One region of the Clostridium sp. 7_2_43FAA genome, then DNA from elsewhere that is predicted to be linked to it. Evidence: a T-box and tRNA genes for the amino acid it is inferred to sense, from the RefSeq annotation. Region 1 holds a T-box; the other regions hold tRNA genes.
What was found. The T-box of region 1 lies ahead of metG (methionine--tRNA ligase). A T-box ahead of a tRNA ligase gene usually reads a tRNA of that ligase, here a tRNA-Met.

Region 2: it has a tRNA-Met gene. The T-box ahead of metG (methionine--tRNA ligase) is inferred to sense a tRNA for this amino acid. The anticodon was not compared.
Region 3: it has a tRNA-Met gene. The T-box ahead of metG (methionine--tRNA ligase) is inferred to sense a tRNA for this amino acid. The anticodon was not compared.

Annotation. Positions count from the first base shown of each region.
Region 1 covers NZ_JH815223.1:173,530-184,892, reverse strand. Annotated here, with positions in the region: gene CSBG_RS17150 (3D domain-containing protein) at 1-120, opposite strand, end outside; gene CSBG_RS17145 (TatD family hydrolase) at 375-1,160, opposite strand; gene CSBG_RS17140 (Na/Pi cotransporter family protein) at 1,319-2,932, opposite strand; gene metG (methionine--tRNA ligase) at 3,269-4,897, opposite strand; gene metG (methionine--tRNA ligase) at 5,060-7,003, opposite strand; T-box leader at 7,076-7,313, opposite strand; gene CSBG_RS17125 (SdpI family protein) at 7,371-7,709, opposite strand; gene CSBG_RS17120 (aromatic acid exporter family protein) at 7,958-8,470, shown strand; gene CSBG_RS17115 (aromatic acid exporter family protein) at 8,510-9,001, shown strand; gene CSBG_RS17110 (aminopeptidase P family protein) at 9,091-10,857, opposite strand; gene CSBG_RS17105 (DUF5680 domain-containing protein) at 11,046-11,363, shown strand, end outside.
Region 2 covers NZ_JH815222.1:2,509,816-2,521,178, reverse strand. Annotated here, with positions in the region: gene CSBG_RS13320 (molybdopterin-binding protein) at 1-525, shown strand, start outside; gene yedF (sulfurtransferase-like selenium metabolism protein YedF) at 629-1,228, shown strand; gene CSBG_RS13310 (NUDIX hydrolase) at 1,475-2,035, opposite strand; gene CSBG_RS13305 (hydroxyethylthiazole kinase) at 2,224-3,069, shown strand; tRNA gene CSBG_RS13300 (tRNA-Met) at 3,119-3,194, opposite strand; gene rbsK (ribokinase) at 3,385-4,314, shown strand; gene rbsD (D-ribose pyranase) at 4,320-4,715, shown strand; gene CSBG_RS13285 (sugar ABC transporter ATP-binding protein) at 4,733-6,238, shown strand; gene CSBG_RS13280 (ribose ABC transporter permease) at 6,255-7,193, shown strand; gene rbsB (ribose ABC transporter substrate-binding protein RbsB) at 7,214-8,128, shown strand; gene CSBG_RS13270 (LacI family DNA-binding transcriptional regulator) at 8,202-9,200, shown strand; gene CSBG_RS13265 (transketolase) at 9,218-10,030, shown strand; gene CSBG_RS13260 (transketolase family protein) at 10,043-10,966, shown strand; gene CSBG_RS13255 (hypothetical protein) at 11,328-11,363, shown strand, end outside.
Region 3 covers NZ_JH815222.1:908,093-919,455, reverse strand. Annotated here, with positions in the region: gene CSBG_RS05910 (hypothetical protein) at 1-283, opposite strand, end outside; gene CSBG_RS05905 (TraR/DksA C4-type zinc finger protein) at 632-1,246, opposite strand; gene CSBG_RS05900 (GNAT family N-acetyltransferase) at 1,400-2,158, opposite strand; gene CSBG_RS05895 (cytosine deaminase) at 2,270-3,535, opposite strand; gene codB (cytosine permease) at 3,548-4,798, opposite strand; gene CSBG_RS05885 (hypothetical protein) at 5,093-5,878, opposite strand; tRNA gene CSBG_RS05880 (tRNA-Met) at 6,297-6,372, shown strand; gene fliB (flagellin lysine-N-methylase) at 6,801-8,021, opposite strand; gene CSBG_RS05870 (hypothetical protein) at 8,339-8,884, opposite strand; gene CSBG_RS05865 (ABC-F family ATP-binding cassette domain-containing protein) at 9,327-10,883, opposite strand; gene CSBG_RS05860 (DUF3867 domain-containing protein) at 11,042-11,363, opposite strand, start outside.

The DNA.
Region 1 (11,363 bases):
TCTCATATTTATGAACGTCACTGATAATATAATAGCAAATACTGCTACACCCATCAGTATTTTTGCCTTTGGACCGTTAGAAAAATTATTTTTCATGTATTCTTTCCATTTTTCTACCATCTACTTTACCTCCTTTGGCAAGAGCGTCTTTTGCATTATAATTGAATTAAACGCTTTTGTCAAATTAAGACCTCCTGCATTAATGAAACTGCGTATAAATGCATCATATGCATACTTAAAATATAAATTATAAATAATAGCAATTTTGCAGCCTTTTACAAAAAGTAGATACGTTCTTTATATGACTTTTCCGTGTATGTTAACAAAATAATGAATTTGTAATTTTTTTGAAGTTATTACTTTTTTATTGTACTTTATAAATTATTTCCAATCAACCTCTTAAAATTATCATTTACAGCCAAATTAACTTCTTTTGGGTTCAATTCCTTTATTATAGCAATTTGTTCTATTATATAAGCTATATAGTCCGATTTGTTCCTCTTTCCTCTATTTGGTACAGGGGCCATATATGGACAATCTGTCTCAACTAGTAATTTTTCTAGTGGGACATGCTTAACCACCTCTACTATTTTTTTTGCATTTTTAAATGTAACTACCCCTGTTATTCCAATATAGTATCCATGTTTTATACATTCCATAGCAAATTCGGTACTACCTGAAAAGCAGTGAACTATTCCCTTTACATTAGGAAATTCTTTAATAATTTCTAAAGTGTCTCCATGTGCCTCTCTATCATGTATTACTACAGGAAGATTTAGTTTCTCTGCAAGTTTCATTTGTTGTCTGAAAACTTTCTTTTGTATATCCTTTGATGGATTTTCGTCCCAATAATAATCTAATCCAATTTCTCCAATAGCGATTATCTTTTTATTCTTCTCAACTAAATCTAAAATTTCTTTTTCTACATCGTCATTAAATTCATTTGCATTTTCTGGATGTATACCTAAAGCTCCATAAATAAAATCATTTTCAAGAGTCAATTTATTAGCTTTTGATATACTTTCATAACTAGAAGCACAATTTAGTATACCTATAACTCCATTTTCCTTAATTTGTTTAAATACACTTTCTCTATCTTCATCAAAAGCTTCATCATCATAATGAGCATGTGTATCAAATATTACATATTTATTTTCCATATCCATTCCTCCAATTAATTCTGAAATTATTATAAATATTATTATATTACAAAAAACGATAGAATACACATTTTATCTTTATTTATATATATTATCCGTAGGCAAAAAAGGAGTCTGCTAAAAAACTAAGCAGACTCCTTTATGTTATTTATATACTGTTATACACTATGTTTTTTCCCTGCATTTCCGATGTTGTTGGCATGGTCACCTATTCTCTCTAGATTACTTATTAAATCTAAGAATATAACACTTGATGCTGCAGAACATGATTTTTCATTTAATCTCTTTATATTATTTTCTCTAAATTTCTTTTCTAGCTTATCTATTTCATTTTCTATTTGCTCTATTTCCATTGGAGCTGTTGGATTTTTACTATTATAACTACTAATAGCAACTTCAATAGCCTTAACAGTTTTATCAAATATTAGTGATAATTCTTCTTTAGCTTTATCTCCAAGATGAATATTCTTATTCATTTTTTCTACAGCTAGATCTGCTATATTCTCCGCATGATCCCCAATTCTCTCTATATCATTAATTACATGATATGTTGAACTAAATAATTTTATGTCTTCTTCTGGTAAATCAAGTTGTGAAAGTTCAACTAAGTAATCAGTTATATCCTTTTCTAATGCATTTATTATTTTTTCATTTTTATATACCTTTTCAGCTGATTCAGTACTATTTTCAGTAAATGCCTTCATAGCTAACTCTAAGTTTTCTTTTGCTTTAGTAGCCATTCTTATTGTTTCTTTAAGTACTTGTCCATTTGCTACTATAGGAGTTTCTAATAAATTCTTATCTAAATATATAGCTCCTTCTTTTTCTATTTCAGTATCACCTGGAAGAATCTTGTTAACTATTTTAACTAAATATGCTGATAACGGTAATAATAATACAGTAACTGTAATATTAAATATAGTATGAGCATTAGCAACTTGTCTTGCTACACTTGTTGGATCAGTTGATTCTACTAATCTTATAAATGGATTTATAAATGGTAAGAAAATTAATGCTCCTATTGAATTAAATAGTAAGTGTATCAATGCAGCTTTCTTTGCAGTTCTATTTGCTCCTAATGACGCTAATATTGCTGTTACGCAAGTTCCTATATTACAACCTAATATTACAGGAAATGCTAAACGCATATCTATTGCACCAGTTGTTGCAAGAGCAACCAAAATACCAGTTGTCGCTGATGAGCTTTGTACAACAGCTGTCATACCAAGACCAGCTATTAAGCCTAAAATACTATTATCTGCAACTACCATTACAAATTCTTTAAACCAACTCGCCTCCGCTATTGGTTTCATGGCATCTGACATTACGCCCATCCCCATAAATAAAATACCAAATCCTAAAGCTATACTTGCTATATCTCTAACTCTTTTCTTCTTGGCTATAAGCATTATTATAGCACCTGCGCCTATAAATAATGGTGCAATTGCATCTAAATCAAAAGATACCATTTGAGCTGTAATAGTTGTACCTATATTAGCTCCCATTATTACTCCTGTTGCTTGAAATAAGTTCATTAATCCTGCATTTACAAAGCTTACAACCATAACCGTTGTTGCACTTGAGCTCTGTATTATTGCAGTAACCAATGCACCCACTAAAACTCCTATGTACTTATTGCTCGTTAACTTTTCTAGTATTGATTTTAGGCCTTCACCTGCAGCATTTTCTAGACCATCTCCCATAAGCTTCATGCCATATAAGAATAAACCTAGTCCACCTATTAAACCTGTTAAAATAGCAAACTTGTCCATAAATTATTCTCCTTATAATTTAAATAATTTCAATTGTTAATATAAAGTTAATATTTTGTTAACAAAATTACTATACAACTAATAGATAAAATTGTAAATATTAAATAGTATGTAAAGTTATCCTTATTTTTAAATTTATCTATTTATTATAAGAAGATCTTTATAAAGCATTCATAGTTTATTTATTTTTTTGTCACACTATTGTCATATTATTAATGTATTATAATAACTGTAAAGTAGTTAAAGCATTATTATTTACCCCTAAAACCATCTAATGGTCCCTAGATTAAATTATTCCCCAAAGTGATTTAATCTAGGGTTTTTCCATTTAAATCATTAATTTCTTTCTTCCTTTAACCTCTTAACTTCTTCAAAGGCTCTTTTCTTATCAAGCTTTTTAAATAATATTTCTAATGATAAAACTTCTTCACTCTTCTTTTCTATATAGCTCCATATGGGCTCTTCTAAATCTAAAGAGTTTCTTATCTTCTTGCAAGTATCTGGCATAAATGGTTCTAATAAGTTAGATAAATTTGCAATTACTTGAACGCACTCATAAATCTTATTTTTAATTTCCTTATTACTCTTTTGTAATTTTATCTTTAATAATTCATCTTCAAGATATTTATTCATTTTTTTGACATAAGACATAATATCTAAAATTGCATTTTTAAACTTACCTTCTTCTATATTATCTCCTACATCAAAATATAGATTTAATATTTCATTTTTAAAATCATTTGATATAATTCCATTAGGTATCTTAGAATCATAATTTTTATTTATAAAATCAATTGTTTTATTAATAAAATTACTTAATGAATTAACTAAATCCCTATTTACTACATTTATAAAATCTCTCCAAGTAAAATCAGTATCCTTTACTTCTGGAGAATTCAGCGCTAAATAATATCTAAACTCATCAACATCATAATTATCAACTATATAGTCACCCCATATAGCCCAATTTTTAACTGACGAGAAATTTTTCCCTTCTAACTTCATATATTCGCTTGATATAACTCTCAAATTAGGATTCTTTATTCCAATACCTGCTAATATAGCTGGAAATATTACAGTATGGAATGGTATATTATCTTTACCATGAACAAAATAAACTCTTGAGTCTTCCCCCTGCCAATATTCTTTCCAATCTTCGTTTCTTTCTTCTAAACACTTCATACTAGCTGTTAAATATCCCATTACCGCTTCAATCCAAACAAATATTTTTTTATCATCATATCCTTCTAAAGGAACATCTACTCCCCAATTAAAATCTCTTGTCACAGCCCTGTCTCTTAATCCTTCATCTAAATATCTCTTTACTATTTTTTGAGCATTTTCTCTCCAACCCTTTTGCCTAATTAAAAGTCTTCTAACATCATTTTCAAAACTTGAAAGTGAAAAAAATAAATGTTTTGTTTCTTTTAATATTGTTTCATTACCACAAAGCTTACATCTTTTATCTAAAAGTTCCTCTGAATCTATTATCTCCAAGCAGCTTTCACATTGGTCACCTGAGACTATTTCCCCGCAATGTGGACATTTTCCTTCTATATACCTATCAGATAAAAATTCATGGCAATTTTCACAATATGTTTGTTCTATTTCCTTTTCATATATATACCCATTATTATATAATTCAAGGATAAATTTCTTAACCTTTTCTTCATGATAATCAGAGTGAGTCTTCTCAAAAACATCAAAGGAAAATCCTAGACTATCAAAACATCTCTTAAACTCATCATGATATTTAATAGTTGCCTCTAATGGAGTTATTCCCTCTTCTTTTGCTTTCATAGTTACTGGCGTACCATGACAATCTGTTCCTGATAAAAATACAACTTCATCTCCCATAAGTCTATGATACCTAGCAATTATATCTCCTGGGAGCAATACTGCTATTCTTCCTAAATGTAATGGTCCATTTGCATATGGCCATGCGTTTCCTACTATTATATTCATAAAAAACCCCCTTATAAAAATTAGAAAAGTGAATGAGTGAAAAAGTGAAAGATTAAGGAGAAAACTCAGCTAAAAGCTGAGTTTTTATATAAACTTTTAATAATTCAATTGTAATTGAATTATATCCTTAACTTTTTAACTTTTCATTATTTCACTTCTTAACTATCTTACTACGCTTCCTGTTGGTAGTTCTCCTGGATTTACTACTTTTAATAAGCTATCATCATCTGTTGATGCTGCTAATATCATACCTTGTGATAATTCGCCTCTTAATGTTACAGGTTTTAAATTAGCTACTAATACCACATATTTTCCAACTAAGTCTTCTGGTTTGTAGTATTGTGCTATTCCTGAAACTACCTGTCTTTCTTCTCCATTTAAATCTACTTTTAGTTTTAATAACTTTTTAGCTTTCTTTATAGGCTCACATTCTAATACTTTTACTACTCTTAAGTCTATTTTCTCGAAGTCTTCTATAGTTATTTCTTCTTTAATTGGAGTTATTTCTCTCTTTTCTTCCTTTTTATTAGCTGCTAATTGTGCTTCTCTTAATGCTTCTAACTCTGCTATTTTTTTATCTACGTCTATTCTTGGGAATAAAGCTTCACCTTTTTGAACCTTAGTTCCAACTATTGTTCCATTAAAATCATTTAATGATTCAAATGTAATATTGCTTGCATTTATTTGCTCATTAATTTTCTTACTTGTATCTGGTAAGAATGCAGATAATAAAACTGATGAGAATCTTAAGCTTTCTATTAAGTTATATAAAACTGTTCCAAGTCTTTCTTTCTTATCTTCGTCCTTAGCTAATATCCAAGGAGTTGTTTCATCTATATACTTGTTTGCTCTACCTATTAATTCAAATATATTTTCTAATGCTTCTGGAATTCTTAAGTCATCTATAGCCTTATTAACTTTCTTTGGAGTTTCTAATGCTAAGCTTATTAATTCATCATCTATAGCTTCTTTTATATTATTGTTTGGGATTACTCCATCAAAATATTTTTCAATCATAGCTACAGTTCTTGATAATAAGTTTCCCAAGTCATTACATAAGTCTGAATTTATCTTCTTTATAAATATCTCATTATTAAATAATCCATCTGATCCAAACGGTATTTCTCTTAATAGATAATATCTAACTGCATCAACACCAAAGTTTTCAACTAATGTTACTGGATCAACTACATTACCTTTAGATTTAGACATCTTTCCCCCATCAACAAGTAACCATCCATGACCGAATACTTGCTTTGGCAATGGTAAATCTAATGCCATTAACATAATTGGCCAATAAATAGTATGGAATCTTAAAATATCCTTACCAATTAAATGTACATCAGCAGGCCAATATTTATCGTATAAATCTTTGTTATCACTACCATATCCTAAAGCAGTTATATAGTTTGAAAGTGCATCTATCCAAACATATACAACATGGTTTTCATCAAATGTTACAGGAACTCCCCAGTTAAAGCTAGTTCTTGAAACACAAAGATCTTGTAATCCTGGCTTTAAGAAATTATTAACCATTTCATTTTTTCTTGATTCTGGTTGTATAAAATCTGGATGAGTTTCAATATACTCCATTAACTTATCAGCATAATTACTCATCTTAAAGAAGTAAGCTTCTTCCTTTGATTTTTCTACTGGTCTACCACAATCAGGACAATTTCCATTAACTAATTGAGTTTCTGTCCAGAAAGATTCACATGGAGTACAATATAAACCTTCATATGATGATTTATAAATATCTCCCTTGTCATATAATTTTTTAAATATATCTTGAACAGCTTTTATATGATAATCATCAGTTGTTCTGATAAACTTATCATAGCTAATATTCATCATCTTCCATAAATCTTTTATTCCTGATACTATTTCGTCTACGTGCTCTTTTGGTGTTATTCCCTTTTCTTCTGCTATCCTTTGTATCTTTTGACCATGTTCATCTGTTCCAGTCAAAAACATTACATCATATCCAGTTAATCTCTTATATCTTGCAAGAGCATCTGCTGCTACAGTTGTATAAGTGTTTCCAATATGAAGTTTAGTTGATGGATAATAAATTGGTGTAGTTATATAATATGTCTTTTTACACATACCATTTCTCCTCCCTAACATTGTTATCTTCTTTATAATAAAAAAATCTCTATATAGGTATATTAAGACCTATATAGAGACGTATTATACGTGTTACCACTCTAATTCATACTTATTTCACAATAAATATCTCACTAGGTGAATTTAATCACCCTGCAATATAACGGTTGCTCCCGTATTCCTCTAACTGAATAGCTCAAGAAATATGCTCCAAGGCCATCTTCATAAAGATTCTTGCCGCTAGCTTTCACCTTACCTAGCTCTCTTTAGGACATTCTTTCTTTACTACTCTTCTTTTCATCGCACTTTTCATTTATTATTATGATATTCTATATTAAAAATACTGTCAATTATTTTTAGTATATGATTATTTATCAAACTTTTTCTTTATTAACTTATCAATCATTAATCTTGATAATAAAACCATAAATAAACTAAACAGCAATATAAATGTAAAAGTATTTTCACCAATTATAAATAATACTATAGCATTAATTATAAATAATCCCGTTCCTACAGATCCATAAATTTTACCTGCTAATTTATTTGAATACTCCCATGAATATTTATCATTTAATGAATACTTATGTTTATATCCTATTTTTGTATCTGGATATTTAGTTGAACTAGTTTCATATAGTCCTCCGAAGATAAACATACCTATCGGAATTATTTCTACTATCAATAAGTAAACCCAAAAACTCATATAATCAATCCTTATTAAACATATTTGTAATATTTATATTTTATAATAACAATAACTATATCTGCAATATATATTTATAATATGTAGTTACTATTTATTTTCACTTAGTAACTACGTATTATAAATATAATTGCTAATCTAGTAGTACTTAAATTTTTATATAGACTTATAACCTTAAGTTACTTTTATATGCTAATCTTATATAACTTATATGCTATAATATTATAAAAAAGATTGGAGTTGATGCTGTGGAAAACTTTGAATTACCTCATATAGGCTCTAGAAATATTAAAACAGCCCTTTCTGTTTTAATTTGCCTTATATTTTGGCCAAATTCTCTTTTTGCTGCAATAGCAGCTGTGATCTGTGTTCAAGACACAGTAGAAAACTCAGTTAAAATTGGCCTTAATAGATTGATAGGAACTTTACTTGGTGGTATATTAGGCGTTATATTACTTTTTACAATAAATAAATTAAACTTAACATCATTTTCAACAATAATAACTGCTATTGGAGTGTCTTTAATAATTTATATTTGTAATTTAATTAAAAAACCTGCTGCATGTTCTATTGCTTCTATAGTATTAATTGGTATACTTATTTCTCAAAGTTATGATAACCCATTAATATATTCTATTAGAAGAACTGTAGAAACAGCATTTGGAATAATAGTTGCTATAATTATTAACAAATATGTTCATCCACCCAAAAATAAAAAGCAAAAAACAAATGAAAAATTAGAAAATACAAATAATAAATAAAAATAAATTTACTTACAAAAGATTAAGGGAGAAAATAATATGAATCTTACAATTCCTAAGGTTGGACTTAGGACTATAAAAACCGCCGTTTCAGTATTTCTATGCTTATTACTATTTCCTAACGAGCCATTCTTTGCATGTTTAACTGCTGTTATCTGTGTTCAAGATACAGTTGCAAGTTCAGTTAAAATGGCTATAAATAGAGGGCTTGGGACAATAGTCGGAGCAATTATAGGATTATTATTTTTAATTATTTGCAGATATTTTAAATTTAATATCCACTCTATAGCTCTAAGTAAAATATTAATTTATATAGCTATATCTATAGGTATAATAGTAGTTATCTATTCTTGTAACTTACTAAAAAAGCCTGGTGCAATTAATGTGTCTTGTATTGCATTTCTTGGCGTAACTACTATTCATGCTTTTACAGACCCATTCTATTATGCAACTAATAGAATAATAGAAACTCTTTTTGGAATTTTAATAGCTTTACTTGTTAATAAATTTATTTTACCACCTAAAGAGTAACTTATTAGTAATGTAAATGGACATATTAAGTTTACCTATCCTTTCCTTCAAGATAGGCTTAGATAAACTTAACTATGTCCATTTAGCAACTATATTTCTCTTGTTTGAACCTTTAAAAATTCTATTTCTTCATCATTCAAATAAGGACTTAACTTTTCAAATACAATCTTATGATAGTTATTTAACCAATCTCTTTCTTCATTTGTAAGCATTTCTACAACTACTCCATTTAAGTCTATTGGACAATATGATATTGTCTTGAATTTATAAAACTCCCCAAACTCTTCCGAATTTATGTCTTTTACAACTAAAAGAGTATTTTCTATTCTTATACCATGCTTTCCTTCCTTATATACACCTGGCTCATTAGTTATTATCATCCCTGGCTTTAATACTGTTAAATTTCCCTCTGGTCTTATTCCTTGTGGTCCTTCATGAACATTTAGGAAATATCCAACACCATGACCAGTTCCACATTTATAATCTATTCCATAATTCCATAAAGGCCTTCTAGCTAATATATCTAAATTAACTCCTGTAGTACCATTTAAGAATTTTGCTGTTGATAAAGCTATGTGCCCCTTTAATACAAGAGTAAAATCTTGCTTTTCCTCTTCAGTAATATTACCCAAAATAAAAGTCCTTGTTATATCCGTTGTTCCATCAAGATATTGTCCACCAGAATCTACAAGAAACATGCCTTCTTGTTTTATCTCATAGTCAGTTGCTTCTGTTGCTGAATAATGCATCATGGCTGCATGTTCTTTATATCCTGCTATAGTTCCAAAACTATCTCCCTTATAATTTTCACCCTTAGATCTAAATTCAGTTAACTTTTTACTTGCTGATATTTCAGTTATTTTTTCTTTTCCTAGATTATCTTTTAACCACTTTATAAATTTAACCATAGCAACGCCATCTCTAACCTGAGATTTTTCTGTATTTGCTATTTCAACTTCATTTTTTATAGCTTTTAATTTTGTAGTAATATTCATCTCATTTATTACTTTTACATCACTACTCAAACATGAGTATATCTTAGCATTTAATTTATTTGGATCTATTATAGTTCTATCCTCTATTAATTTTACATGTTCTTCTATTTCATCATATTCATATATTTCAAAGCCTTCATTTTTTAACTTTTCTTTTGTATTATCATCTATCTTAGCATTATTTATATATAAATTTGCATAATTTTCATTGATAAGAACATAAGAAAGTGCAACTGGATTAAATTTAACATCATTTCCTCTTATATTACAAAGCCATGCTATATCATCTAAAGAAGATATTATATAATTTTTAGCATCTTTTTCTTTCATATGTTTTCTAACTTCTTGTAATTTCTCAGAAGCATATTTGCCAGAATAAACTTCCCCATGTAAAAAGATTTTACTTTTAGGTAATTCAGGCCTTGCTTCCCAAATATTCTTTAATAAATCATTATCCATATTAATGCTAAAATTATTTTCTTTAGATATATCTAAAAATCCCTTGTATTGATTAACTGAAAATAATCTTCCATCAAATCCTAAAGTTTTTTTAGATTTAATATTTTTCTTTATCCACTCTTCAATAGTTGGATATCCTGGCGTTCTCATTTTCATAAGTGAAATTCCACTTCCATTAAGCTCTCTTTCAGCCTGAATAAAATATCTACCATCAGTCCATAAAAATGCCTCTTTTAAACCAACCAAAAGTACTCCTGCTGATCCTGTAAAACCTGATATAAATTCTCTTCCCTTAAAATGCTCCGCAACATATTCACTTTGATGTGAATCGCTACTTGGAATGATATAATAATCTATGTTCTCTTTTTCCATAGCTTCTCTGAATTTTTCTAAATTATTCATATTTGCCCCCTTAATAAACTTAAGATCTGTTAAGTTATATATTTTTATAAATAATATTATAGCCATATATTTCATGATAATCTATATATTCATTTAATTCTAAATATATTGTATTTTCTGAAAACTTATTGATTTAATTAAATTTTTTTTATATAATCTATGTATTGCATAAAAAGGGGGAGACTTATATGGGAAATGTATCTAAATTTAAAGACTTTTTAGTAGAAGCTAAGAGAAATACTTATGCTTCAAAAGCTAAGAAAGAAGAATCTTCTAGACCAAACTCAAAAGACTACGCTTATAAAAAATATAATTATTATTACCTTGATAGTCATGTTGGAGATAAGGAGTTCATAGGCGAGGAATTAGTTTGGCACAACGAAAAGGTCTGCTGGGGTATGAATTACAAGGGACAAGTTCTTGTTAATGAAACACCTTCTGGGTTTAATAAGTTTTTAAGAAGCGCTTTAAAAAACGTATCAGAAGATTCTCCATTCAGAGGTCCA
Region 2 (11,363 bases), on a different contig from region 1:
GTCACAAGTAAAAAGATAATAAATGTTATTCCAATTAAACCAAAAAAAGTTGCAATAGTTACAACTGGAAATGAAGTTTATTATGGAAGAATAAAGGATGCATTTAAGGATGCTATAGAAAAAAGAGTATATCCATATGGTTGTGAGATTGTTGGACAAACAATAATAAAAGATAATTTAGAAGAAATAAAAGAAGCAATAAATTATTGGCTAGAAAATGGTGCAGAAATGATTCTTTGTACTGGAGGAATGTCAGTTGATGCTGATGACTTAACTCCTAAAGCAATAAGAGAAATTGGAGCAGAAATTGTTTCTTATGGAACGCCTATTTTTCCAGGTGCAATGTTTTTAATTTCTTATAAAGGGAATATACCAATATTAGGATTACCAGGAGGAGTAATCTTCTCTAAAGGTACTACTTTTGATGTAATATTACCAAGAGTTTTAGCTGGAGAAAAGTTAACTAAGAACGATATAGCAAGCTATAGCCATGGAGGTTTATGTATTATTAATGATTACATATAGGTAATAATAAGGATTTAAAATTTTAATAATATATAGTTTGAGCTATAATTAAAATATAATATAAAACAAAGTATAGTAGATTATAAAATAAAGAGGTGGCAGTATGAATATTATAGATTGTAAGGGGCTAGCATGTCCTATGCCTGTTATAAAAACAAAAAAATATTTTGATTTAGAAGATTCAAAGGAAACTTTAGTAATAGTAGATAATGAGGTTGCTAAAAACAATATATTAAGATTAGCTAAAGGGTTAAAGCTAAATAGTAGTTTTGAAGAAGAAAATGGATTATATACAATTCAATTATCAAAAGGTGAATTTACTAAAATAAATCAAGAAGTATATCAAGAAGAAATTGTTAATAAGACAGTTGCTCCAACCATATTAGTTTCATCAAATTTACTTGGTAATGGTGATGATAGATTAGGGGAAACTTTAATGAAAGTTTACATTAATACTTTGGCAGAAGCAGAAGTATTACCAGAAATTTTAATGTTTATAAATGGTGGAGTAAAGCTAACTTGCTCTGGATCAGACGTTTTAGATAGCTTAAATTCTATGAGAGAAAAGGGTGTAAACATAATAAGCTGTGGAGCATGCCTTGATTTCTATAACTTAAAGGAAGAACTTAAAGTTGGAGAAATAGGAAATATGTATCAAATTATAGACTTAATGAACAAAAGCAGAAATACTATAAAACTATAGAGAAATGAAAGAATGAAAAAATGAAAGAGTGAAAGAATTAAGGAAAAAATCCTCGAAGGATTTTTAAATAGAAAATGCGGTGCATTTATATTTTTTAGTTTTGCGTAGCAAAACAACCTTAATTCTTTTATTTTTTCATCTATACATTTCATATTTTAATAGTATAAAGTTATTAGGTTTGGTAAATTTTGTAAGACAGAAAGGGGATCACGTTTTGGTCATAACCCTATTATGTAGACAATCTATTTAATAGAATTGTTTAATTTTGTGATTGAATTTTTCGTAAAGTTTAATCATGTCTAGCTCTGTTGAATAAATTCCAACTTCATCTATTGGTATCCATTTAACACCGCTATTTTCATCCTCTTTTATAATAAGCTCATCATTTTCATCAGCTTCTAATAAATAAGCAATTGATAAATGTAAGTGTGAAGCTATTTCTTTACCTCTTTTTGTATGCGCAGGAACAGGTAAAACATCTAGTGAAAAAATCTTATTATCTAATGCTTTGATATTTTTAACACCTGTTTCTTCTTTAGCTTCTTTTATAGCTACATAAAGTAAATCTTCATCCCCATCAGCGTGTCCACCAGTCCAAGACCAAGAGTTATATATGTTATGATAAATCATAAGGACTTTAGTTTTATCTTTATTCACTATATAACCAGAACTAGTGATATGAGCAAGAGGGTTTTCCCTAGTTAAAAGATTATTAAAACTATCTATTGCATATAAAATTGCTTCTTTATCTGATTCTTCTTGCTTAGTATAAGGTGTATATCTTTTTATTTCTTCTATCCAACTCATAAATTTCTCCTTTGAATTACAAATTTTATTAATTTCAATTATATAACAAAATATGTGATTAAACTATTAATATATAGAAAAATAAATATGTAACATATGAAAATACAGTCGAATAAAATATATAGATGTAATATATATAATAGAAACATCATTATAATTTAAGTTCAGGATGTAAGAGAGGATACAAAATGCAAATTGGTATAAGGGCATTAGACGAGAGCTTGAGCTTGCAGAAAAAAAAGCACCCTCTTATACACTGTATCTCTAATTCAGTTTCAGCAAAGGATTTAGCACAAGGAATTTTATGCTATAATGGTAACCCTATAGTTGCTAATTCTACTGAAGAAGCACCAGATGTAACTTCTAAATGTGATTGTCTATTAATTAATTTAGAAGATTTAAATGGAGCAATAGTAGAGACAATGGAAAAATCAATTAGAGTAGCAAGACGAAAAGGTATTCCTATAGTTTTAGATATAACTGGAGTTAATTTTTCTTTTTTTAGAAAGGAAATAGCATTAAGATTCATAAATAGATACAATATAAATGTTGTTAAGGGAAAGTTAGAGGAATTTAAAGTATTAATCCAAAGTGATGATAAATTAAAGAGCAATGACTTTACTTTATCAAAGGTAAAAGAAAATATAGAGGTTAGAGTGAGCTTAAGAAGTTTTTCGAAAAGATATAACATCATAGTAGTTGTTCAATATGAGGATTATTATTTAACCGATGGCTTTAGTGAATTTTATTTAGAAGGTGATCAAGAGCGGTTTAATAATATACTTGGTATTGAAGTAATATTATGTGGATTAATTTCTGTAGGGGTTGCATCTGCAAGCAACAATGAGCAAATATTTAGAGCCGTCTTAGTTGCTATTATGACTATAGCAGTAAGTGAAAAAACAGCTGTACAAAAGAACTTAGAACCTGAAAAAAAAATATGGTTAAAAGAGTACTTATTAGATGAAATAGAGAATATAAATGCAGATAAGTTAAATAGATTAGCAAAAGTTGAGTATTCATTTGTAAGATAAAAAATGATTAGAAATAATGAAAAAGCTTTGGAAAAATCCAAAGCTTTTTTGGTTGCGGGAGCAGGACTTGAACCTACGACCTTCGGGTTATGAGCCCGACGAGCTGCCAACTGCTCCATCCCGCGATATTAAGTTACTAATTTTAATTAGCAAATTAAGTATATCATTATTATAACAGAAAGTAAAGGAGAATATGTGAAAATTTTTAGAATATTTTTTAAAAAACTACTTGAAAAACGTTTACAGATAGTTTATTATATAGTTAACCGATTTAGTAAACCGATTTACTAAAAATAATTGTTAGGAGAGAGATTTATGAATAAGATATGTGTACTTGGAAGCATGAATATGGATTTAGTTTTAAAGGTTAAGGATATACCACAAGTAGGAGAAACTATTTTATCAAAATCTTTTGAAAAGATATCAGGTGGAAAGGGAGCAAATCAAGCAGTAGCTGCTAAGAGAAGTGGCTCAGAAGTAACAATGATATCTAAGATAGGTAAAGATGATAATGGCTTAATACTTAAAAATAAATTAAAAGAAGATAATATAGATGTAAGTTTTATATATGAAGATGAAAAAGAAGCAACTGGAATGGCAATTATAATGGTAAATGAAAATGGAAATAATTCAATAATAGTTGTTCCAGGATCAAATATGACAATAAATGAAGGAGAAATTGATAAATCAGAAAAGGCATTAAAAGAAAGTGATATATTGATATCTCAATTTGAAACACCAGAAGAAATTACTTTAAAAGCATTTAAAAAAGCTAAGGAGTTTGGAAAAGTAACAATATTAAATCCTGCACCAGCTAAAAAAATAGATGAAGAGCTTTTAAAGGTAACAGATATTATAGTTCCAAATGAAACAGAAGCAGAAGTTTTAACTGGTATAAAAGTAGAAAATTTAGAAGATGCAAAAAAAGCAGCAGAAGTTTTCTTAAATAAAGGAGTTAAATTTGTAATTATAACTTTAGGATCAAGAGGAGCAGCAGTAATAGGAGAAGATTTTAGTGAAGTAGTTCCTGCATTTAAAGTAAATGCAATTGATACAACAGCTGCTGGAGATAGCTTTATAGGAGGATTAAGTTCAAAATTAGATGTTAAAAGCCTTAATAAAGAAAATCTTATAAAAGCAGTGACATTTGGAAATAAGGTTTCATCAATAGCAGTTCAAAGAAAAGGAGCACAACCTTCAATACCATATTTAAAAGAAGTGGAAGAGGTTTATGGAGAGGAGTAATACAAATGAGAAAAACATCATTATTAAATAGTAATTTAAGTTCGGTAATATCAAAAATGGGACACACAGATATGTTAGCAATAGGAGATTGTGGATTACCAATCCCGAGTGTAACTGAAAGAATAGATTTAGCATTAATAAACGGAATACCAACATTTATACAAACTTTAAAAGCAACATTAGAAGAACTACAAATAGAAGAAGTAATATTAGCTAAGGAAACAGAAGATATAAGTCCAAAGCTTTTTGAAGAAATAAAAGATATTATAGGCGATGTGAAGATAACATTTGTATCTCATGAAGAGCTAAAAAGAAGCTTAAAGGAATGCATGGCAGTAGTTAGAACAGGTGAACAAACACCTTATGCAAATATAATTTTAAAATCAGGAGTTGTATTTTAGTTAAGGAGGGTATTTATATGAGTAAAAGAATACCAATGCTAAGAATGGAGGGGGTATCTAAGATATTCCCAGGGGTTAAGGCCCTAGATAATGTTGATATAACAGCTTATGGAGGAGAAGTTACAGCTTTAATGGGCGAAAATGGAGCTGGTAAGTCTACACTAATGAAGATATTAAGTGGAGTTTATCAAAAGGATGAAGGTAAGGTATTTATAGATGGAGTAGAGGCACATATAAAAGGAATAAAATCAGCAGAAGAATATGGAGTTACTATTATCCATCAAGAAATGAGCGTTTTAAATAATTTAACAGTTGCAGAAAATATATTTTTAGGAAATGAAAAATTTCATAAGTTTACAGGAAAAATAAATAAAAAGGAACTTGTGGAAAGAAGTAAATTATTCTTGGATCAAATAGGTGCAAATATAAATCCTAATACTCTTGTTTCTAGCCTTAATGTTGGAGAAAAACAAATGGTAGAAATAGCAAAGGCTTTAACTAAGAATGCAAGAGTAATAATAATGGATGAGCCAACTACAGCTTTAACAGAAGTAGAAACTAAGAATTTATTTAAGGTAATAGATAGTTTAAAGAAAAAAGGTATTGCAATAATTTATATATCCCATAGGATGGAAGAAATATTTGCTATATGTGATAGAGTTGAAGTTCTTAGGGATGGAAAATATGCAGGAAATGCCTTAATAAAAGATATTGATAATGATAAATTAATTTCAATGATGGTTGGAAGAAAAATAGAAGATCAATTCCCTTACAGAGAGGTAAAGAGTGGAAAAGACATTTTAGAAGTTATGAATCTTAACGCAAATGTTGGAATAAAGGATATAAGCTTCAATGTAAAAGAGGGAGAAATCTTAGGAATAGCTGGTCTTATGGGGTCAGGAAGAACAGAAGTTGCAAAAACAATATTTGGAGAATATAAGAAGACTTCAGGATCTATAAAAATAAAAGGAAAAGAAGTTAATATAAAGAATATTCAAGAAGCAATAGATAATGGAATTTGTTATCTATCAGAGGATAGAAAAAAAGAAGGATGTGTTTTAAGTTTATCTGTAGCTGAAAATATGATTTTATCTAATTTAAAAAAATATGAAAGTAAAATGATGTCTATAGATAAAAATAAAGCAATAAAAGATGTTGATTATTATATAGATAAAATTAAGATAAAAACACCAAATAGAGATCAATTAATAAAAAATTTAAGTGGAGGTAATCAACAAAAGGTTATACTTGCAAAATGGCTTATGCTATCTCCAGAAGTACTAATAATAGATGAACCTACAAGGGGGATAGATGTAGGAGCAAAGAAGGAAATATACGAATTACTAAATGAACTTAAAGCATCTGGAAAGGCAATAATAATGATATCTTCAGATTTACCAGAAGTTTTAGGAATAAGCGATAGAATAATTGTTATGAGTGAAGGAAGAATATCAGGAGAATTAAAAAGAGAAGAAGCTTCACAAGAAAGCATAATGAAATTAGCTGTTGGAATGAATAAATAGTTGGGAGGATACAATTATGAATATTAATATAAAAGAAACTGCATCTAAATATAAATCTCTTATAGGGCTAGTGTTACTATGTGCGATAATTACATTTGTTACACCATCATTTTTATCACTATCAAATATTACTAATGTTTTTACACAAGTTTCAGTTAATGCAATAATTGCAGTAGGTATGACTTTTGTTATCTTAACTGGTGGAATAGACTTATCAGTTGGTTCAACTTTAGCAATTAGTGGAGCATTATCAGCATCAATTATTAAATCAACAGGAAGTGTTACATTAGCAATAATAGTTGCAGCATTAGTTGGTATAGCAATTGGTTTAGTAAATGGACTTTTAATATCAAAAGGTAAGTTACAAGCATTTATAGCAACACTTGCAACAATGACAATATTTAGAGGTGCTACTTTAGTATTTACAAATGGAACTCCAATTTCTAAGTTACCAGAAAAATTTGTTAATATAGGTAATGGGAAAATAGGATTTATGCCAATTCCAGTTATAATCACTGTAATCGTTTCTATAATAGCAATTTATGTTTTATCACAAACAAGATTTGGTAGATATCTTTATGCACTAGGTGGAAATGAAGATTCAGCTAGACTATCAGGTATAAATACAGATAAAATTAAGACTTTAGTGTATGTAGTTTCAGGTTTTGCATCATCAATAGCAGGGGTAATTATAACTAGTAGAATAGCATCAGCTTCACCAAATGCAGGAACAAGTTTTGAATTAGATGCAATAGCAGCAGTTGTTATTGGAGGTACATCACTAGCAGGTGGAGAAGGTAAAATAACAGGAACATTAATAGGTGCTCTTATTATAGGAGTATTAAACAACGGATTAAACTTAATGAACGTATCACCATTTTATCAATCAATAGTAAAAGGATTAGTTATCTTAATAGCAGTATTATTAGATAAAAAGAGCAGAAAGAAAGCATAATTGAAATAGGAGGAGATAACATGAAAGGTATAAAAAAGATATTAGCATTTTCTCTAGTAGCCATAATTTCAATGAGTTTCTTTATTGGATGCTCAAATAGAAAGAGTGACAAAAAAGTTGGAATAGTTTTATCTACTTTAAATAATCCTTTCTTTGTCAGTATGAAAGAAGGAGCAGAAAAAGAAGCAGAAAAGCTAGGATTTGAATTAATAGTATTAGATTCACAAAATGACCCAGCTAAGGAAAGATCTAATGTAGAAGATTTAATACAACTTGGTGTAGTAGCTTTATTAATAAATCCAACAGATAGTGATGCTGTTGTTAAATCAGTAGAAGTTGCAAATGAAGCAAATATACCAGTAATTACTTTAGATAGACAATCAAATGGAGGAGAAGTTACAAGTCATATAGCTTCAGATAATATAAAGGGTGGAGCTATGGCAGCAGAATTTGTTTTAGAAAAGCTTGGAACTGAAGCAAATATAAATGTAGTTGAACTTCAAGGTATTCCAGGAGCATCAGCAACTAGAGATAGAGGAGCAGGTTTTCATAGTATCTTAGATGATAAAACAAATGTTAAGTTTGTTTCAAGTCAAGCAGCAGATTTTGATAGACAAAAGGGTTTATCAGTAATGGAAAATATACTACAAGGAAACTCAGATGTTCAAGTAGTATTTGCTCATAATGATGAAATGGCTCTTGGAGCAGCTAAGGCTATTGGAACAAGTAATGTTAAGGCAATGGTTATTGGTTTTGATGGAAACGAAGATGCCTTAGATGCAGTTGAAAAAGGAGAAATGATTGCAACTGTTGCACAACAACCAGATTTAATTGGTGCATTAGGAGTTGAATTAGCATTGAAAATATATAATGGGGAAGCTGTAGATAAAGAAATAGCAGCTGATCTAAAAATTGTTAGTAATCAAAATTATTAGTAAATTTGTCAAATAAATATTAGTAAATTATGATATAATCTTATATGTAAGACTGCAATAAGGAGTGGAATTTATGAGCAAGGTAACTCTTCTAGATATCGCAAAATATGCAAATGTATCTAGGACCACAGCATCGATGGTATTAAATAATAAAGATATAAATGTATCAGAAGAAACAAGAAATAGAGTTTTAGAAGCAGCAAAAGAACTTAACTATATACCCAATTCATTAGCAAGAAGTTTAAGTACGAAAAAAAGTTATACCATAGGTTTTGTTATTCCAGATATAGAAAATCCATTCTTTGCAGAGATGGCAAAAGCTATTGAAATAGAAGCAGAAAAACATGGATATAGTATAATCTTATGTAATACATTCAATAGTAGTAGAAAAGAAGAAGAGTATATAAGATTATTAATAAGCAAACTAGTTGACGGAGTAATAATCGTAGCAAGTGGTAAGAAAAGTAATTCTATAAATATGCTAAAATCTAATGAAGTACCATTTGTTGTTGTTGATAGGCACATTGATGAAGAAGAAAATGTAAATGGTGTCTTTTGTGATAACGAAGAGGGAATAAAAATAGGTTTGGATTATTTAATAGGAAAAGGATATAAGAATATAGCTTTTGTAGGAGCAACTCAAAATGAAGTAAGCTCAAATTCAAGACTTAGATACTTTGAAAAAATATCTAATGAGTATAATATTTTTAATGAACTTTTATTAGAAGAGGATGAAATTTCATTACAAGGGGGAATAAATGCAACTGAAAGACTCATGACGAAAAATAATAATATTGATGTAATATTTTATAGTAGTGATATTATGGCTATTGGTGGAATCAAGTGCCTCATTAGAAAAGGTTTAAAAGTACCAGAAGACATAGGAATATTAGGTTATGATAATATAGGAATATGTTCTTATATAGAGCCAGAACTAACTACAATTGCACAACCCATTTATAATATGGGAAAGGAAGCCTTTAATTTATTAATGGATGTTGCAAGTAATAATAGTAAAGAAAATATTATTAATTTAAAACCGTATTTAGTAGAAAGAAAAACAGTAAAATAGATTAGGTGGTGTAAAATATGAATAAAGAAAATTTAATTTCTATTTCTAAGAATGTTAGAAAAAATATAATAGAAATGCTTTGTGAATCAAAATCTGGACATCCAGGTGGATCATTATCTTGTGCAGATATAGTAACATATTTATATTATGAAAAGATGAATATAGATGTAAATAATCCTAAGTGGGAGCAAAGAGATAGATTTGTATTGAGTAAAGGACATGCAGCTCCAGCACTTTATTCAGTATTAGCTGAAAAAGGATTTTTCCCTAAGGAAGAATTAAAAACTTTAAGAAAAACGGGTGGATTACTTCAAGGACATCCAGATTCTAAACATGTTCCAGGAGTTGATGTTTCAACAGGATCACTTGGACAAGGAATATCTAATGCTGTAGGAATGGCTTTAGGATTAAAAGCTCAAAATAATAATGCTAGAGTTTATGCAGTATTAGGAGATGGAGAACTTCAAGAAGGTTTAGTTTGGGAAGCTTCAATGGCAGCTGCTCATTATAAATTAGACAACTTAGTTGCAATAGTTGATTTTAATGGATTACAAATAGATGGTAAAAACGAAGAAGTTATGGGAATTAGTCCTTTAGATGAAAAGTTTAGAGGTTTTGGATTTAACGTAATTGAATGTGATGGACATGACTATGAAGAATTAGATAAAGCTTTTAAAAATGCAGAAGAAACAAAAGGCAAGCCAACTGTAATAATAGCTAAAACAGTAAAGGGTAAGGGCGTTAGCTTTATGGAAAACCAAGCAGGATGGCATGGACAAGCACCTAACAAAGAACAAACAGAACAAGCTATTACTGAAATCATGAAGTAGGAGGTATTTATAATGGGTAAGGCAACAAGAGAATCATATGGAATGGCTCTAGTAGAATTAGGAAAAGAAAATGAAAAAGTTGTAGTTCTTGATGCGGATCTTTCTAAGTCAACAAAAACATGTGATTTTAAAAATATGTTTAAAGATAGATTTTTTAATGCAGGTATAGCAGAGCAAAACTTAATGGGAATGGCAGCAGGTTTTGCTAATGTAGGAAATATACCATTTGCTAGTACTTTTGCAGTATTTGCTACAGGTAGAGCATTTGAAGTAATAAGAAATTCAATATGCTATCCAAAAATGAATGTTAAAATAGCTGCAACTCATGCAGGAATAACAGTTGGAGAAGATGGTGGTTCACACCAATCTGTTGAAGATATTGCACTTATGAGCGCACTTCCAAATATGACTGTAATAGTACCAGCAGATCATAGAGAAGCTATGCAAGCTACAAAAGCAGCAGCAAATTTTGTAGGACCAGTATATTTAAGATTTGGTAGATGTAATACAGAAGATATATTTGACGATAACTATAAATTTGAAATTGGAAAAGGTGTAGAGCTTAGAGAAGGAAATGACGTAGCTATAATTGCAACTGGAATGATGGTTCAAAAAGCTATAGAAGCATCTGATAAATTAAAAGAAGAAGGAATAAATGCTAGAGTTATTAATATTTCTACTATTAAGCCAATAGATAAAGAATTAATAATAAAGGCAGCAAAAGAAACAAAAGGAATAGTTACAGCTGAAGAACATTCAATAATAGGTGGACTTGGAGCAACAGTTTCTCAAGTTGTAACAAGCAATCATCCTACAGTAGTTAAAACAGTAGGAATAAAAGATACATTTGGTGAATCAGGAACTCCTGATGAATTAATGAAGAAATATGGCTTAACAAGTGATGAAATAATAAAAGCTGTAAAAGAAATTATTTAATATAGGATTAAAATAAAGGTTTAACATTTATATAATTTACTTAAATGGAAAAGATACCTCAATTTACATAGGTATCTTTTTTATTGTATGGGGAAATATAATATTATTAAAATTACAATCAGTTATGAAAAAAAAGAGTTAATGATAATAAGTAAAACTTATAACTTATGATTAAGTCAAAAAGGTTCATTTAGACAAGCTTTTGTTAATAATTGCATTAAAATTAATTTTGTAACAACTAATAAATTCTAATTTTCATATTAAATAGAAAATATATTTTTTATTTTTTAGAATACAATTTAAAAATATGCAATATTATGATAAATTATAAGTAGAGGAATTATTTAGGGGGACAGTCGTAATGGATGTTATAATATATAGACTAGTTTTAAATTAC
Region 3 (11,363 bases), on a different contig from region 1:
TTGATAACCACCAATTCAAGTCTTCTTCTATAACTTCCTTTTTGCCAAATAATGGCTTAAAAACTGCTTCCTGATATAGAGTGATATTAGGATTTTCAAGATATGATTTTTTAAAGGATAATTTATCATTAACCTCTATAAAATCACCATTTAAATAAGATTCTAGAATAACAGATGCTGCAATACAATGGAGTGATATTTTTTTTATTGTTGTCATATTAATACTATCTTGTGCATTTAATGCAATAATTGAATAACTTTGTGATAATTTTAAATCTCTCATATAAATACCTTCTTTACCCTAATTTTCGTCTTATAATAAGCAGATCATATGAAACTTACTTACTACTTACCACTTACTACTTATGATTTAATCATACTACTACAATGCCTAATTGTAAATATATTTCAAATAAGTAATCATTTATTTTTCAATAAAAAAGTAACTAACCCTCTGTTATGAAAGTTAGCTACTTTTGATTAATATATTTTTTTATTTTTTCAAAGGGTATCACATTTCGTTATATCCTTTGAAAATTAGTAAAATCAATGCTTTAAAATACTTCTATATAAAATTTTCTATATCTATTATATATGCAGAAACTTGATATTTTAGTAGTTTTAATAAAATTTAATCAGGTAATTGATTCTTATATTGCTCATTACTTATTTTTTCGATTTCTTCAACATAATTTTCGTCATCATAATCATATTCATATTGTGGCTCATTTCTTATTTCATTAAATCTTCCAACAGATTGATAACTATCTTCTTCATCAAACCCTATTTTATCTTTATCACCATATCTTGATTTATGTCCAAATGGATTTCCAATTACACTTTCTTCTACTACTCTTTGATTAGAGTTATAAGTTTTTATTGTACTAACCACATCTTCGCATTCAATACAATTTAACGCATATGGCAGAAAATCTAACCTCTCTTTATCAATTTCTTTTCCACATTTTTGACATTTACCGTAACTTCCTTCATCTATAGCTCTTACAGCATCATCTATCTTATCAAGAAGTGCTCTTTCATTTGCTTCAAGTGCTCTACCTTTCTCAACTTCAAAAGTTTCACTAGCTATATCAGATGGATGATTATCATAAAATGATAATTCACTTGCAACCTCTGCATTAAATCTAGTCACTCCATTATCATCTAATTGATTAATGAGATCTGTAATTCTCTTTTTTTCTTGGTTAAGTTTATTTTTATAATATGTTAATTCTTCTTTATTCATATAATCATCCTTTCAAAAGTAATGCTTATTTATATTCTTCCAAAAAGACGATTTTTAATCCCTCTTACAAATGGAAATTCTAAGATACTTATATAAAATCCTTTTTATGTCTCAACATAAATTACAGATAATTCAGGTGCTAAACTATTAAACTTAATTATTATCATTCTTAATAATTTTTCTAATTTTCACTTCTGCAAAAGCTGGATAAAAACCAGATTTCAGTGCAACTTTCTGTGAAATTATGTGAGATTCAACAGTTCCATAAAAAGGTACCTTGCCTCTATTTAATATTTCATTTTTCAAAGATTGTACAATAAAACTAGCAATTCCTTTTCCTTTTTCATCTTCTAATACATTAATTCCAATTTGCCACATAATTTTAGAATCCTCACTTGCTCCTGCCATCCCTAAAATATTGTCTTCCTCATCTACTGCAGCAACTGCTAATATATCTGGATAGTTTTTATTAAATGAAAAAGCTTCATCAAATCTATCATCATCTTTGAATTTCAATATTTCATCTTTTTCATACCATTTTAATTTAATATTATTTCTTGTAAATTCTTTATCCATTGGTAAATAATAATGGTGTGTATTATCTATTTCATAACCAAATTCATTTAGCTTTTTATCTATTTTTCTTAAGTTTGAGTATAAAAACATCCATGCTCCTGAAAACCTAGATAAATTTTTAATACACCACTCTTTAATACATTTATCTGCAGATATTATTGCTTTTCCATTGAATATAATGATCTTTAAAATTTCATCTTCATCATTATACTTTCTGCTACCTTCTATTATTTTCTTATCTGTAATTAAAGTATTTTGATTATTAAAATCCTCAATTGTGCAGTTATAATCTTTTGCTAACTGATCTTTTACCTTTATTAAAATATCTTTTCCCATGAAATCACCTCCCCTTTCTATTAATTATATTATTTTGATAAATTTACAACAATAAAAAAGAGCTAACTTTATGCTAGCTCTTAATATTCTTTATATAATATTTAGTAAATATTATTTTTTAAAATTAATTTCTTTTTCTTCACTCATATTTATAAATGATTTACTAGGCGTAGTCTTAGCAATAACTTGCCCTTCTCTTATAGAATATAAAACTTCCGCTCTTCTTCTAACAGCATCATAACCACTTTCAGCATTTAGTAAAATTAGGTTACCTGGCTTACCTATTTCTATTCCATATTTATCTTCAATATTTAAAGTTCTTGCACTGTTAGTTGATATAAACTTTAATGATTCATTTATATCATTATAACCCATCATTTGGCACACATGTAATCCAAAGTGTACTACTTCTAACATATTTCCTGTTCCCATTGGATACCATGGATCAAATATGTCATCATGCCCAAAACATACATTTATTCCCGCTTCATTAAGTTCCTTTACTCTTGTAATTCCTCTTCTCTTTGGATATGTATCAAACCTTCCTTGAAGATGAGTGTTTACTAGGGGATTTGAAACAAAGTTTATTCCAGACATCTTTAATAATCTAAATAACTTATATGTATATGCATTATTATATGATCCCATAGCTGTAGTGTGACTGGCTGTTACTTTATTCTTTAAGCCTGTCTCTAAAGCCCTTGTAGCAACAACTTCTAAAAATCTTGATTGTTCATCATCTATTTCATCACAATGAACATCTACTAATACATCGTATTTTTTAGCTAATTCAAAAATTTTATTAATAGATTCTACTCCATATTCTCTTGTAAACTCAAAGTGAGGTATAGCTCCAATTACATCTGCTCCTAATCTTAAAGCTTCTTCTACTAATTCTAATCCATTTGGATATGAAAGTATTCCTTCTTGTGGAAAAGCTACTATTTGTAATGTAACATAATCTTTAACTTCTTCCCTTACTTCTACCATTGCCTTTAATGCAATTAAGCTATCATCAGTAACATCAACATGTGTTCTTATAAATTGAATTCCATTAGCTACTTGCCATTCTATAGCTTTTTTAGCTCTCTCTTTAACATCTTCTTTAGTTAAAAATTCTTTTCTTTGAGACCATCTTTCAATTCCTTCAAAAAGAGTTCCACTTTTATTCCACTCTGGCTCTCCTGCTGTAAGAGTAGTATCTAAGTGAATGTGTGGCTCTATAAAAGGAGCTGAAGCTAGGGCCCCATTTCCTTCTATCACTTCTTCATTTTCTAATACTTGTAGATTTTCATCTATTTCTGTAAATTTTCCATCTACTATTCTTATATCAAATAATCCTTCTCTATCTAAAAGCCTTACTTTTTTAATTAACATATTATCATCACCTTATTTATTAGTTATTTTTGTTCCTATTACATAAACTAACATTGTTGTTATTATTGCATTTAATGCTATAACTCCTACTTGTACAACATTAGCAACTATAAATCCTGCTAAGAATGCTACTATAGCTACCCAGTTTATATCTTGGAATTTTACTTCTTTAATATTATCATACTTTCTTTTCTTTACAAAGAAGTAATCAGCTATTATTATCCCACCTACTGGAGGTAACATTGAATTTAAGAAAGTTAAGAATGCTGTAAAGTTATTATTTAACCACACTGCTCCTACTGTTCCTATTAAACCACTAATAATTACTAGCTTCTTTTTAGGTAATTTAGTTATATTTGAAAGCCCAAGTCCTGCTGTATATATTGCATTATCATTAGTTGTCCATATATTTAATCCTAAAACTAGTATAGCTGGTATAATTAAACCTTGTGAGAACATTACATCTGCTATATCTGAGTTACCTGTGACCATTGCCCCTATTGCTCCAAATAAGAACATTAATGAATTTCCTATAAAGAATGCTATTACAGTTGTTGATACTGCTACTTTTTTATTTTTTGAGAATCTTGCAAAATCTGGTGTAGCTGTTCCTCCACTTATAAATGATCCCACACATAATGTTACTGCTGTTACTAGCGCCATTTTACTACTTGGCTCTATATTCATTAATCCTTGAACTCCACCTGCTGAATTCGCGGCCATTACTGCTGAAGTACTACCTAATATAGCTATTGCTGGTACTGCTATTGCACTTAAAATAGTTAGGGATTTCATTCCAAAGTAAGCTGTTGCTGTCATTAATATTCCTGTGATCCCAACTAATAAGTATAAATTTACATTAAATCTATTTGCAACTGGTATTGCAAACATTGCTATTCCAACGCCAAACCAACCTATTTGTGTAATACTAGTTATAAAAGATGCTAAATATGATCCTTTTTCACCAAAAGAATACCTAGCTAGCAAGTGCATTGAAAGTCCTGTATCTGCTCCTATATATGCCAATAATCCTGTATAACATGCAAGTATTAAATTTCCTATAAGTACTGCTATAAAAAAATCTTTCAATGGTAAGCCTGTCCCTAAATTTCCACCTGTAAGCATACTTGCTGAAAAGAATGTAAATCCAAGCATAACCACAAACATTGAAAAGAATCCTTTTTTATCTTTTTTGTGCACATGATCTAACTCATAATCATGATTTTCATTAATAACTTCTTCTAATACTATCTTTTGTTCCATTTGTATCCCCCTAAATTTTTATTTAAGGAAAACCAGTACTTATATTTAATAAAAAACGACCTCTCTATTATTTAGAAAGGTCGTTAACACTTAAAATTAGATATATAAATCAAATCTATATTATCTAATTTATCTCTGCCGTATTATATCCGACCTTATTAGTCTCTCTGGACTAAATTTAAAGGACTAGTTTTCTTGAAACAATTATATATTGATTCTTTTAAATATGTCAACATATTTCTTATGGTAATAAATACATTTTCAAATTAAATTTATACTAAATTAAACTTTATATTAAAAAACAAAATCTTTTAATTTATCATTTATTTTACCTAATATTGATGGAATTATCTTTAATATACTTGGTAAAAATAAAGAAGCTACAAATGCCACAGCACATAATGCAAATATCTCATAATACATAGGTTGTCCTATATAAACTTGATACCCATGTATAGATGCAACTGCTATCGCTCCTATTATTATGATTTTAGTTGCAATCCAAGAAATTAAATTTATTACCTTACATAAAAATATTATTATGGATAATATAGCTATTACAGGCAATGCTATTATTTTTATCAATATTTGAATTACTTTAGTTACTGTATATGCTTCGCCTTTTTGCCTATTTACAACTTTTTTAGCATTATCTCTTTTAGTGTTTTCTTTATTACTTTCATTATTTCTATCTTTTGAAGGTTTCTTTTTATCACTTTTTTGCTTCTTCACTGATGAATTATTAGGAGATGATCTTTTACTTTTCTTCTTAGTTTCTTCTTTTTCATCATCATAGTGAAAATTATTATAATCATCCCAACTGTCTCTCTTAAAATTACTTTGAGAAATATCATTTAGACTGTTTTTATCATAATCATTAACTAGATTTTCTTTATATTTATTTTTTTCTCTTTCCAGCTTTATTTCCTCATAAGCTTTATCAAATACCTTTATAAAAGCTTTTGCTCTTCTTTCATCCCTAATTTCTTCTTTTAATTTATTTACTTTATTTTCATATGCTATTTTTATTTCTTCCATTGATGCATTTTCATCTACACCTAAAATCTTATATTGTTCCATATCTCTTCTCCATACTATATATAAACTATATCTACATCTTTTATTTAACATTTATTATAACAATATTTATAAATGAATAAAAAGGTAATTTTGTCCTATTTAAACTTTCAATTTTAGGACTACCTATCCATATAACTCATTTACTCTAGCTTAATAATAAATTTCCTTTTGAAGTATCAGTATTATCAAATTCTAATAAAATTATTTAAGCTATACCTTCTCTACATAATACCATTCTTAGATATATTAAACCTTAAATTAATATTTTCTTATTCCTTAGCATTTGATATTATCTGGAATGCTAAGCCACCTCTTATCATCATATGCCACAATATGATGTTATCTTCCTTTGACATTAAGTTTTATTAAGCATATACTAATAACATAAGTTAGCCAAGCAAATATATAAACTTAATATCGCGGGATGGAGCAGTTGGTAGCTCGTTGGGCTCATAACCCAAAGGTCGTAGGTTCAAGTCCTGCTCCCGCAACCAAAATCTTACTCTTACTGTAAGATTTTTTTGTTGTATAAAATATAGATGTAGTAACTTAGAAAATAAAGTAATCAAATAAGTATTGAAAAAAAGCCTAGTTATGAAACACTAGGCTTTTCTTATTTATTATATATCAAATTTTTTATAAACATCTTATTTTTTATTATTTAATAGTTCTATTATGTAATCTACCCGTTTATGTTTCATAATTTGCTCACAAATAAATAAAGCTGTAACTTCTACACCATAGATTTAGCAATTAATATTAGTTTGATTCAAAAAACAATCTTAACCAAGTAACTTAGTCTATTAATCTTATTTGAGGTACGTTCATTCCATAAAACCCCAATTAAATTATAACTTTAAACTATAAAATCACTATTTTATTAAACTCAAATTCAATTAAAAAAGTACTACCGATTATTTTATTATAAAAGTATTTTAGCAAATTCCATATTATCAAATTCATTTTCTTTTATATACTCTAATGAATCAATTAAATAGCTTTTATGATGTTCTATAGTTTTAGAGAAGGCTTGGATAAATTCAACCATGCTTTCTTTAGACTCCTGTTTATTGTATATATATTTCCCAACCAAATAAAACCTAATAAATGAGTATCTTGTTAAAAGCATAATATATCCATCAAATAATGATTCAGATTCAGAAAATGGAAAAATATTATTATATATGAAATTTACTAAATAATTTTCAAAAATATAGCTATTATTATTAATGAAATTTTCATTATAATCTTCAAATGTTTTTATGTATACTTCTGAATATTCACTTATTTCAGCATTTTCATCAAACTTAAATCCAGATATAATTTGCTTTGTATATTCTTTAAAAGAAAAGCTATCCACATTTTTAGATACATTTAAAAACTCTAACATTTTTTTAAAAAAATCAATTTGAATAAGATAATTTAATTTATTTTCTTCATAATTATCATTAACTAAATTTATATCATATTTTTTGATAAATTTAGATACATTACTATGATTATCTTTAATCTCGCCCTCTAATGCATATATAAAATCACCTAATATATAAAGCCTTTTACTTAAATTTAATTTTCTGTTTTGTATTATTTTAATACTAAGATCCCTAATTTCTTTAAAATACTTTATTGGTGACTTATTATATTTTTTAGATTTAGTATCAATCTCACTTGATACTATATGTTTACCTAAGTTTTCTTCACTTTCTTTAAACTTAATTCCCTCTTCCTTTAATAAAATAATTCTTGCAGCTTCAGGACAGGCTACATCAAGGGATATTTCATAATAACCATCTATTTTATTAATTATTCTAGGAAAAGATGTACAAACATTTGAAAGATATTCTTCTCCAATTTTAGAATAAATAATACAATAATTTTCTTCATCTAGAAAAGAACACCTTTTATCAGCTTTTAACTTTACTTTTCCATAATCTACATCACAACTTGTACAAAAATCATTGTTATGAACATTTTTTTGAAACATTCTTTTCATTTCTTTATTTTGAATTTTATAATATTGTTTAAAAGTAACCTTATCTATATCTATATCCCAACCAATACAACAGCTATCTTCGCAGTTTCCACCTATACACTTAAATTCTTTAAAATATCTCGGGTATCTCATTTTTATATTTTTTTCCATAGTATAACTTCCTTTTCAAATAAATCACTTAAATTTTCCTATTATACATTTATTTTACTATAGAATTTTAAATTTGTCAGATATACCCTATTTTCTAGATATATTAACAATATTATTCCTCTAAAACCAATGTATTGTCCCATTAAAAATATATTCCATATCTTCTAAAGTAAGAAATAATTTTTGTATCCTTTTTATAATTTTACACTATTATATAACTATTAAATTTTGCTACTAGGTAAATAAATGAGCAAGGATAACTTAGAGTACAAACATACTATGTTCTAGGTTATTTGCCTACTAGGATTGTTTAAGAACTAAAATATAGGTATCAGATAAGTACTTCTATTATCATAACTTACTAGGATACAACGACTACCACTTCTAAGTCTATAATAATCCCCCATATCTATACTCATACTTTTAATAAATAAATCGGTATCATACACGGAAACACTAGCATAGTATTTGGTACTCTTACGATTTCTATATTCACTCCATACTTCCTCAACAACACCATAACAACATTTATAATCTTCATCAAAAGGATTAAAGTTCTCAACCTTTTTCATTCTGAATGGAAACTGGATTACAAAATTAAAAATTAACCACAATAGAAATAAAGATATAACTGGCAACATAACAAAATCAATACTTGAATTAAAAGTTATTGTAGAATAAATTGCATGAGGAAAAAACTTTAGAAAAATAGGCAATAGTAGAACTAGTCCTATAAACAACATAACATATAAATCCTTCTTAGCTTTCTCTTTATGCCTTTGAACTAAAGAACAATGTCTAGCATCTATAACATGATTACTAGGTATCTCTTTAGGTTTAATTATTTTCTTATCATGAATCAAAATAATCACCTCCCAAAGTAATTTGCTAGGCAAAGAAGACTAGGGTTATCTAAACAACTTACTAGTCTTCTTTAATAACAAACTGATTTAGATTAAATTACATATCCTCAACATAAATACTAGGCATACAGATGTTAATGAAAAGATGGTCATAACATTTGTATGCTTTAAAGAGAACTTAAATTAATAAATTCCAAATAATAATCTAGTTGTACAGTCAACAAGTTTGTAAATACTCACTATAAACTTATACTCTTTTATTTTATCATAGTCAACACGATAATCAAAAAAAAAACCGCAGAACAAATAGACAAAAACCAGAAGTCAATAAACTAAAGCTTATTTTAATTTCGAAATCATTTACAAAGATAAGAATACAAATGACTTAAATACCTAAAACTAGTATCTAAGCCATTTGTATTAATTATCTATTAGGTTGTAATTAAATTATCTTAAGTGTCCAATCCTCACAATTCCATATCTCAGTTACAACATCTCTATAAAACTCAGGTTCATGTGATACAAGTAAAATTGAGCCTTTATATTCTTTTAGTGCCCTTTTTAATTCATCTTTTGCATCTACATCTAAGTGGTTTGTAGGCTCGTCAAGGATTAATATATTAGTTTCTGTATTTAATATTTTACATAATCTAACCTTTGCAGCTTCTCCACCTGATAATACCATTATCTTTGATTCTAATTGTTTTGTTGTTAAACCACACTTAGCAAGAGCAGCTCTTATTTCATATTGTGTTTTACTTGGGAACTCTTGCCACACTTCTTCTATACATGTGTTTGTATTTCCACTTCTATCTTCTTGTTCAAAGTAACCTATATGTTGATAATCACCTAAGTGAACTTCTCCACTTAAAGGTTGAACTTTTCCAAGCAAGCTTTTTAATAATGTAGATTTACCAAGTCCATTTGCTCCTACTAAAGCTATTTTTTGTCCTCTTTCCATATAAAGATTTAATGGCTTTGTAAGAGATGAATCGTAACCTATTACTAAATCTTTAGTTTCAAATATAATTTTTCCTGATGTTCTTGCTACTTTAAAGTTGAATTCTGGTTTTGGTTTTTCTTTTGAAAGTTCTATTACTTCCATTTTATCAAGTTTCTTTTGTCTTGATTTAGCCATATTAGCAGTAGCAACATTTGCTTTATTTCTTGCAACGAAATCTTCTAGTCTAGCTATTTCTTTTTGTTGCTTTTCATATGCTGCTTCTAATCTCTTTTTATTTTCATCATATAGTCTCTTAAACTCATAATAGTCACCAACATATCTTGTTAATTTTCTTTCTTCAACATGATAAATTAAGTTAACTACTGAATTTAAAAATGGTATATCATGAGAAATTAGTATAAAAGCATTTTCATAGTTATTTAAATATCTCTTTAACCATTCTATATGCTCTTCATCTAGATAGTTTGTAGGCTCATCTAAAAGTAATATATCTGGATTTTGAAGTAATAATTTTCCAAGTAAGATTTTTGTTCTTTGTCCACCTGATAAATCATCAACATCTTTATCTAAACCTAAATCTAAAAGTCCAAGACCTTTTGCTACTTCCTCTACTTTTGCATCTATTATGTAAAATCCATTATGATCTAGTAAATCTTGAATTACTGCTGTTCTTTCAAGCATCTTTTCTAGTTCTTCTGGAGTACAGTCTCCCATTTTTTCATAAAGAGAATTCATTTCTGTTTCTAAATCAAATAAGTATTTAAATGCATCTCTTAGAGCATCTCTTATGCTTTGTCCTTTCACTAAAGCTGCATGTTGATCCATATATCCAACTCTAACGTTATTTGACCAAATAACCTTTCCTTCATCAGGCATAAGTTTATCTGTAACTATATTCATAAATGTTGATTTTCCTTCACCATTAGCTCCAATTAAACCAACGTGCTCCCCCTTTAATAATCTAAAGGATACATCTTCAAAAATAGCTCTATCTCCAAAGCCATGACTCATATCTTTAACTGTTAAAACGCTCATTAATTATCCTCCTGGTTATTAAGTCTATTTTAAAATTAATAATTTTTACTTATTCATTTTCAATTAATATATTGCACAAAAATAAGGTATGATCATAATCACACCTTATTTATTATAAACTATAATTCTACAAAATAAATAGATTTTTTTTAACAATTTTAGTATTCATAATCTTTTACGTCTTCGCAAATAGAAATTTTTAATGTATTATCATCAATAACCTTTTTATAAGAGCATAAAAAATCATTTAATTCTAAATCATTTAGATCAATTTTACCTGAACTTTTTAAAATAACATTTTCTCCTTCTGTTAATATTCCTACATTATTTTTATCATTTTTTATAAAATAATTATTAACAGTTGTTACTTTAATCCTATCCTTATATTTTTCTTGAAAACTCATTGTTTTTCTTACTTTTTCAATATCTCCTGAACCTGGAATCATATTGTTAAGTCCTAGTGACTTTATTTGTTCTTCT